Regions from separate parts of the Pseudoalteromonas sp. c7(2019) genome, predicted to be linked through region 1. Evidence: predicted binding sites of a transcription regulator. Region 1 holds the regulator's gene; the other holds the start of a gene.
The links. Region 1 encodes sigma-54, which starts transcription at its own class of promoters, with help from an activator protein. Its sites were predicted from a motif close to GTTGGCACGNNNNTNGNNT; they were not measured.

Region 1 (4,430 bases):
TGAACACTCAAATCAGTCGTGTCTATCATAAAGTCGGCGCGGGTGATTAATACATCAAGTAATTCTTTTTCTTTTTTGATGGCTAAATCAAGAGGCAACGAGTCAATTGATAGTGGGTGTAATCTACGAGTTTCAGAAAAACGTTTGATCAATGTTTGATCGTCGCTATCTAAATAAAATAACGTAGGTTTTGCAAAGCCAGGCAAGTATTCAAGAATATCGTTAAATTCATCTTGTTGTTTAGGGATGTTACGCACATCAATGCTAACAGCAATTTTATCGTAGCTATCAGACACACTGCGAACTAATGAAGGAAGCAAGTTAACTGGAATATTATCTACGCAATAATAACCTAAATCTTCTACAACGCGTAAAGCAACCGACTTTCCAGAACCAGAACGGCCGCTTATGATAATTAACTCCATTTAACACCCTTTATAAAACTATGATTGATTGACAATAACTTGGTAAAGCTCAGTATCTGATTTTGCACTGCGTAACTGTTTACAAAAATCTTTGTTGTTTAGTTTATCAGCAATGGTTGCTAGAGTCTTTAAGTGCTGCTGGTTATCGCCATCTGGTACGATGAGTGCGACGAAAATATCAACAGGGCGATTATCGATCGCATCAAAATTTATTGGAGTTTCGCTAACGAGTACTAAAGCCAAAGGCTCTTCTGCACCGCTCATTCTTCCATGAGGAATGGCAATGCCACGCCCTATACCTGTACTACCCAATTTTTCTCTGCTCATTAAAGCATTAAGAATATCTTGTTGCGGTAAATACGGAAGTTTGTCGTGGGCAAGTTCGCTAATGAACTCTAAAATTCTTTTTTTGCTATTAAAAAGGACCGCAGCTTTGCTGCAGTCCTGGCATATAAGTGAGCTTAATTTCATCATATTAGTGTCGAGCAAGCTTCTCTTTGTGTTTAATTACTTGTCGATCGAGCTTGTCGATCAACGAGTCAATGGCGGCATACATATCTTGATGTTCTGTAGAGGCAAATAGCTCAGCACCGCTTACGTGTATGGTGGCTTCTGCTTTTTGATTTAATTTTTCTACATCGAGAATGACATGAACATTATTAATATGATCAGAGTGTCTTTCTAGCTTCGCAAATTTGGTATTAATATAGTCTCTTAGTGAATCGGTTAATTCTACGTGACGACCAGTTAAGTTTAGTTGCATAAGCATTACCCTCTTTTTTTTGCGTCTTAAATCAAACTTTTACGCTGATTTGACGGTGGAATAGCCAGAGATTCGCGGTATTTTGCGATTGTACGTCTCGCTACTTTAATTCCTTGCTCAGCCAATATATCCGCTATTTTGCTATCACTCAATGGTTTTGCTGAGTTTTCTGCTGCGATTAATTTTCGGATAAGCGCACGGATTGCTGTAGATGAACATTCACCACCGTTTTCGGTGCTTACATGGCTTGAGAAAAAGTATTTAAGCTCAAATATACCACGGGGTGTGTGCATATACTTTTGGGTTGTTACGCGCGAAATTGTTGATTCGTGCATTTCTACCATTTCAGCAACATCATTTAAAACCATTGGTTTCATGGCTTCAGGACCGTGTTCAAAAAAGCCTTGTTGTTGCTTAACAATACAATTTGTTACTTTTAATAGCGTGTCGTTTCTACTTTCTAAGCTTTTAATAAACCATTTAGCTTCTTGTAAATGCGAGCGAATAAACTGGCTGTCACCACTGGATTTTACAGTGCGAGACATTGCAGCGTATTGGCTATTAACACGAATTTTAGGCATGCTATCTGGGTTTAACTCAACAACCCAGCGGCCTTTAATTTTTTTAACTGACACATCAGGAATAACATACTCAGATTCTTCTCTTACAATAGTATCTGCAGGTTTAGGGCTAAGAGTATGTATTAATGTCATTACTTCTTTAAGCTCTTCTTCTTTGAGCTTAGTTTTCTTCATTAATGTACGATAGTCACGAGCAGCTAATAAATCAATATGCTCGGTTAAAATCATTTTTGTTTCATTAATGTAAGGTGTTTCTTTATCAAACTGGTTAAGCTGAATACACAAACACTCTTGTAAGCTACGTGCAGCAATGCCTACTGGATCAAACAGTTGGATGCGTTTTAATACAGCTTCAATTTCATCAAGTTCGACTTCGTTATCATCTTCGTTTTCTTGATTAAAGCTTTCTAAAATCTCTTCGCAGCTTAGTGTTAAAATACCTGAATCATCGACGGCTTCTACAATAGCAATAGCAATAGCTTCGTCTGTAGGGCTAAATGGCGTTAGTTGTAACTGCCACATTAGATACTCATGGAGCGTTTCAGTAGAGGCGCCTTGGTATATTGATTCGTCTTCAGGCATCGGACCCGATGATGCTGCTGGAGCGGCACTCATGTACTCATCCCAACTAACATCCATAGCCATGTCGTCACTTAGCGTGTCTTTTGCAAGTGCTTCACCACTATCTTGTTCGTATTCGCTTGGAGCATCATCGGCAGATGCGCTAACAGTTATGTCATCTGTATCTGCTTTTTGCTCGTTTTTACCTGCAGCGTCTTCTGAATAGTCTGCTTCTTCAACCTCTAATAGCGGGTTGCTGTCGAGAGCTTCTTGTATTTCTTGCTGGAGATCCAATGTACTGAGTTGCAACAAACGAATAGCTTGTTGCAGCTGTGGAGTCATTGTAAGTTGCTGGCCCATGCGCAGCTGTAGTGATTGCCTCATGTATCTCTAACAATCCTTTTATGTTGTTATAATTAATACTAGCAGATGCTTAAAGACATGGCGTAAATGTTACAGCCTAAATTGCTCGCCTAAGTAAACATCGCGTACTGTTTTATCATTTAATACGTGTTCTGGAGTACCTGATGCAATCAGCTCCCCATGAGAAACAATGTAGGCTTTTTCACAAACATCAAGGGTTTCTCTTACGTTATGATCGGTAATTAATACACCAATCCCACGATTTTTAAGATGTTCTATTATTTTCTTTATATCTAATACCGAAATCGGGTCAACACCTGCAAATGGTTCATCCAGTAATATAAATTTAGGATCTGCTGCCAGCGCACGTGCTATTTCAACACGACGACGTTCGCCACCCGACAATGCCATACCTTGGCTATCACGAATGTGTTGTATGCTAAATTCATCTAATAATTTATCGAGAGTGTCTTCTCTAGCTTGTTTATTTAACTCTTTGCGCGTTTCTAAAATGGCCATTAAGTTTTGATAAACAGTCAGCTTTCTGAATATTGAAGACTCTTGCGGTAAGTAGCCAATGCCTAATCTAGCACGACTATGCATAGGTAAAAGAGTAATATCGTTATCGTCTATCGATATTTTACCTTTGTCGCTAGGTACAAGTCCTACTATCATATAAAACGTGGTGGTTTTACCTGCGCCGTTAGGGCCAAGTAAGCCAACAATACTGCCAGCTTTGACTTCAAGGCCGACGTTTTTTACAACTTCACGGCCTTTATAGCTCTTTGCTAATAGCTCTGCTTTTAATGTGCTCATGGTTGACCTTTGTCGCTTTTTTTACTTTTTTTAGTCTCGATTGGTACTAAAATTGTGTGAACGCGGTCAGTTGAGTTTTCATCTTTTTCGGCACTGATTAGCTGCTGCTCTATATCGTAGGTAATGCTTTTAGCATTTATTTTTTGTCCCGCTTGCGATACTTGTGCATTACCAACAAGCGTTAAAAAACGCTTAGATACATCATAACGCACTTCGTCAGCACTGGCGCTCATAGTCGTGCCATCTGATTGCTTTTCTTCAAAGTGCGCAGGGCTACCTGTAGCAATTAATAATTGTTTATTATCACCAAGTTCATCGCGTTTATGTACTTCTAAGCGGTCGGCTGTGATACGGCGGTTACCGTGAATAATTTCAACGTTTTTCTCAAAAATCCCGACATTAGCTTTTAATTGACCTTCTTGCTTATCGGCGCTTATTGAAATTTGATTTGCAGTCGGTTGCGTGTTTTGCTCTGCAGCACTACTATTAAACGCTAGTATAAGTGTAGGAATAATAAGTGATTTTAATATTTTATTGGTCATAATATATGGTTCGCGTATGGTTAATTAGTTTTATCACTTCGGTTTTTAAGTCGGCTTCTAGGCCTTTACCAGTGATTTTTAAATTGGGTCCAGTGATGATAACGGGTTGCTCCGAACGCATTGTTAATAGCTTTATATCTACCTGAATATTATCAGCATTGATTTTGTCTATCATGGCGTTATCGGTTAAGTTTTTGGCAACCACATTGCCTTCTAAAATTAATTGTTTGTCTTCGTATAATGTTGCTTCGTCTGCATTTATTTGCCACGTTTGCTTTTCGTTATATAAAGTAAAAATAGGTTTTTCAAAAAACGTAAAACCTAATTGTTGATATAGCTCCATTTTAGCCGCAGTTACTTTGTGGCTAATTTTACCTTG
Region 2 (4,430 bases), on a different contig from region 1:
TTTTGAATCGCCCGTAAATGACGAATCGCTACCAATACCAAACTGAATACTGTCGCCACCTATATTTACAGGTAGACCACCTAATCCAATAACGGGGTCTAAGCTTGCGTCGGTTTCTTTGTCTGTTTCTGTTTTAGCGGCTTTTGTTGCTTGAGTAGACTCTTGCAACTTAACCGTGATTATATCGCCAGTACGTAGCGCTTTTTTATCAGAATATAAGTCGTTTGATGTATGAGTATTAAACAATGAACCTGTGGCTACCAGCGGCTCTAAAATAGGCTCGGGGTACATAGGTGCGTAGTAAGGGTCGTCCTGCACTACTTCACTATTTTGCGTAGACATACAGCCACTTAAAAATAATGTGCCCGCTGCAAATAAAATAATATTACGCATAATTCCCCCTACTCTATTAAAGCTGTTGATTGATATAACTCATCATTTCGTCAACGGCCGAAATTACTTTTGAGTTCATTTCGTAAATACGCTGAGTTTCGATTAGGTTTACGAGCTCTTCAGTTACATTTACGTTTGAAGTTTCGAGTGAGCCTTGAATAATGCTACCTAACCCTTCAACGCCAGGGTTACCTTGTACCGGCGCACCACTTACAGCGGTTTCGGTATAAAGGTTTTGACCAATTGGCTCAAGGCCCGATGGATTAATAAAATCACTAATAGTAAGCTGACCAATTACCACGTTATCGGCTTGGCCTGCAACACGTACAGATACTTCGCCGTCTTGCGAAACCGTAATTGATTGCGCGTCATCAGGTACATTCATTTCTGGCTGAATCACATAACCTGCGCCCGATGTTACAATTCGTCCATCGCCATCGGTAGTAAACTGACCATTGCGCGAGTAAGCAATATTGCCATCTGGTTGCAGTACTTCAAAAAAACCTTCACCAGAAATCATCCAATCTAGTGAATTTTCGGTGGTCAACATGTTGCCTTGCGTAAACTCTTTTTGGTTAGCTACAACTTTAGCACCCGCACCTAACATTAAGCCCGATGGCATTTCGGTATCTTGCGATGAACGACCACCTGGTTGATTAATATTTTGATAAAGTAAATCTTCAAATATAGCGCGGCTTTTTTTATAACCTACGGTACTCGCATTCGCTAAATTATTTGAGATAACCGATATATCGGTTTGTTGAGCGTCTAGCCCAGTTTTACTGATCCACAATGCTGGATTCATAATCGTGTCCTCACTTTAAAGTTAAACTATGCGTAATAACTGATCTTGACGCTCGTCAATTTCTTCAGCTGTTTTCATTAATTTCACTTGTAATTCAAATTGGCGCTGGTGGCTTATCATGTCGACCATTTCGTGAACAGGGTTCACATTCGACATTTCAAGCGAACCACTTAAAACTTTTACATTGGCAGAGGTATCTACTGTTACATTTGCTTTTGGTCTAAATAAACCATCGTTACCTTTTTCGAGCTGTGAGCTATTTGCTTCTACTACTCTAAGCGTGTCTATTTCTTCTAAAAAGTTAGCTGGAGCGCCTTGTGGTCGAACTTGAATAGCGCCATCTTGGCTAAACCCTATTTTTTCGACTGGGACAGGTAAAATAACAGGTCCCCCTTCGCCAATAACTTGACGACCGTGGCTGGTTACGAGCATGCCTTGAGCAGTAATGTTTAACGTACCCACTTTTGTGTAAGCTTCATTACCGGAGGCATCTTGCACTGCAAGCCATGCGTTATCGCTCATTGCGATATCTAAGTCTCGCCCGGTTTGAACAATGCCACCCGATACCATGTTAGAACCCGGACGCTCTTGCATTGAAAATACACGTGTAGGCAAACCTTCGCCAAACGCTTGCATAGAACGTGCTTGCGCAAAGTCAGCTTTAAAACCCGTTGTATTTGCATTTGCCAAATTATTGGCTTTTAAAGCAAGCCCTTGTAGGCTTTGCTTAGCGCCAGAGGCCGCAATGTAGACCATTTTGTCCATAGTATCGACTCACATAAAAAATCTCTGAACTTATAAATGCAAAATAGGTGCCAGATTAAATTTGACGCAACATTGAGAGGTATTTAGAAGGGCTTACAAAGATGACTTATAAAAAAGGCTGCAAAAATGCAGCCTAATATATTTAATGAGGTTTAGCTTATCGAATCTGCAAAATACTTTGCTGAATAGTTGAGTTAACTTCAAGCGCACGTGAGTTTGCTTGGTAATTACGCTGTGCAGTAATTAAGTCTACTAGTTCATTAGTAAGGTTTGTATTTGATTGCTCAAGCGCTGATGAGTTAATTCCACCAAATGTACCCGAACCAGCTTCACCCGCTACAGGTTCACCTGAATCAATACTTTGCTTCCAGCTTGTATCACCCACTTGTGATAACCCTTGTGAATTTGGAAAACGTACCATAGCCACTTGGCCTAGGAATGTTGAGTCACCATTACTGTAAGAAGCGACAATTTTACCGTCTGTGCCAATATCAATTCCGGCTAAACGACCAACTGTTGAGCCATCTTGATCGAGTGCTTTTACTTCAAAACCACTTGAATACTGAGTTGGGATACGTCCTGCCGTGTTATTTTCATCGCGCCAGTTAAGCTCAATACCAGTACCAGGGAAAGTTGCACCATTGTCTAGTAATGTTGATAAACCAGCGCCAGAACCCGCTGGTAGTAATATTTCATCAAAAGTAGTTGTATTTGTATTTGCCACACCACCTGTTGTTGATGGCAAACCACTTGAGTTAAAACCTAGGGTAGTCAGTGGTGTATAAGGTGTCGTTGTTTGTTCTCCACCAGTTGTGCCATCAACTACTTTGCCATCAAGTGTTGCGTATACTTCCCAACTGTTATCTGTACCACCTGCTGCGGCATCATCTTCTTTAGCAAAAAAGTACTGTAAGATGTGCGGCTCACCTAGTGAATCATATACTGTTGTTGACGTAGATGAGTTATAAGTACCACTAGACGTAGGGTCAAAATCTAGACCTGATGGATCCGCCGTTGCATCTAAGTTAAACGACAAAAATACATTTTCTGTTGCGCGAGGTGAACCAGACGAATCAGGGATTTGAATTGGATCAGTTGTGCTCAAACTTACCGACGTTGTATCACCTGTAGATGAATCAACTGGGAATGCTTGTAAAAAGTTACCTTTTGCGTCAACCATAAAGTTATCTTGGTTAAGCTTAAATGCACCCGCACGTGTATATGTTAAATCTTGCGAAGATAAATCGTCGGTCATCGCAAAATAACCTTCACCAGTGATTGCTAAATCAAGTGAGTTATTTGTAAATTGCAGTGAGCCTTGGTGAAACTGCTGCGCAACCATGGTTGTTTGCACACCGTCACCATTTTTAGTCTTACCAGAGCTAAACACTGATGAAGCGTAAACATCGGCAAACTCAGCGCGTGACTCTTTAAAACCTGTGGTATTAACGTTTGCAATATTATTTGCCGTTACGTCTAAATCTTTTTGCGCGGCAGCAAGGCCGGTTAATGCAATATTGAAGCTCATAATTCACCTCTAACCTGTTAGTCTGTGGCCTGCTAGCAGGCGAAAATACTAAAATTTATTACGCGATTTCTGCTACATCTGTCAGCCTAACCGCACCTTCTTTAGTGTTAATAATAATGCCACTTGAGCCATTAATATTAACGCTTTCAATGTTTTTAAATGTAGCAATGGGCAAGCTTGAAAATTCGCCGTCAGTGCTTCCTTCAGCGGTTACTGAATATTCACCTTCAGGTAAACGCTCACCGGCTTCATTTTTGCCATCCCACGCAAAGCGAACTGCACCTGCTGATTGAGAACCCATATCAATAGTTCTCACTAGCTGACCCGATGCATCTGTCACTTTGATTTTTAAGTTATCAACGGCTTCTTCTGCCACTGCCGAGCCTCTGGCATCACCCGTTTCATTTAAATCTAAGGTGTTTGACTCAAGTAAAGCTTGCTTGCCAACAAGTGTTGATGCTTGCAAAGCTGAATTTGATGTCATAGATGAAGCTAAGCTATCAAAATTTGAATTTAAATCGCTGATCCCTTGCGCCATTGTAAAGCTCGTCATTTGAGCAATCATTTGATCGTTATCCGCAGGGTTACTGGGATCTTGAAACGATAATTGCTGAGTTAACAAAGAGAAAAAGTCTTCTTGTGTTAACGCATCACTCTCAGTATCACTGGTAGCAACTTGTTGCTCTTGCCAGCGTATAGAGTCTAAATAGGATGAAGATGTACTAATATCGTTACTCATAACCTACCCTCGGTTACCGCTGCCCTAGCAACAGTGTTTTACTTAGCATTTGCTTTGCTGCATCAGCAACTTGCACGTTTGTTTGGTAAGAACGAGAGGCAGAAATCATATTTGCCATCTCCTCTACAACATTAACGTTGGGTTTATAGATATAGCCATTTTCATCCGCACTTGGATGATTTGGGTTATATTCAATTTGT

Region 2: the regulator sigma-54 is predicted to act here: its motif matches at 2,000-2,018, upstream of GQR38_RS19530 (flagellar basal body rod protein FlgF).

What each region holds. Positions count from the first base shown of each region.
Region 1 is NZ_WTKS01000003.1:322,578-327,007, reverse strand. Features, by position in the region: gene rapZ (RNase adapter RapZ) at 1-425, opposite strand, end outside; gene ptsN (PTS IIA-like nitrogen regulatory protein PtsN) at 444-896, opposite strand; gene hpf (ribosome hibernation promoting factor) at 901-1,188, opposite strand; gene GQR38_RS05180 (RNA polymerase factor sigma-54) at 1,215-2,714, opposite strand; gene lptB (LPS export ABC transporter ATP-binding protein) at 2,784-3,509, opposite strand; gene lptA (lipopolysaccharide transport periplasmic protein LptA) at 3,506-4,051, opposite strand; gene lptC (LPS export ABC transporter periplasmic protein LptC) at 4,041-4,430, opposite strand, start outside.
Region 2 is NZ_WTKS01000028.1:6,900-11,329, forward strand. Features, by position in the region: gene flgH (flagellar basal body L-ring protein FlgH) at 1-393, opposite strand, end outside; gene flgG (flagellar basal-body rod protein FlgG) at 410-1,198, opposite strand; gene GQR38_RS19530 (flagellar basal body rod protein FlgF) at 1,220-1,963, opposite strand; gene flgE (flagellar hook protein FlgE) at 2,121-3,491, opposite strand; gene GQR38_RS19540 (flagellar hook assembly protein FlgD) at 3,550-4,230, opposite strand; gene flgC (flagellar basal body rod protein FlgC) at 4,244-4,430, opposite strand, start outside.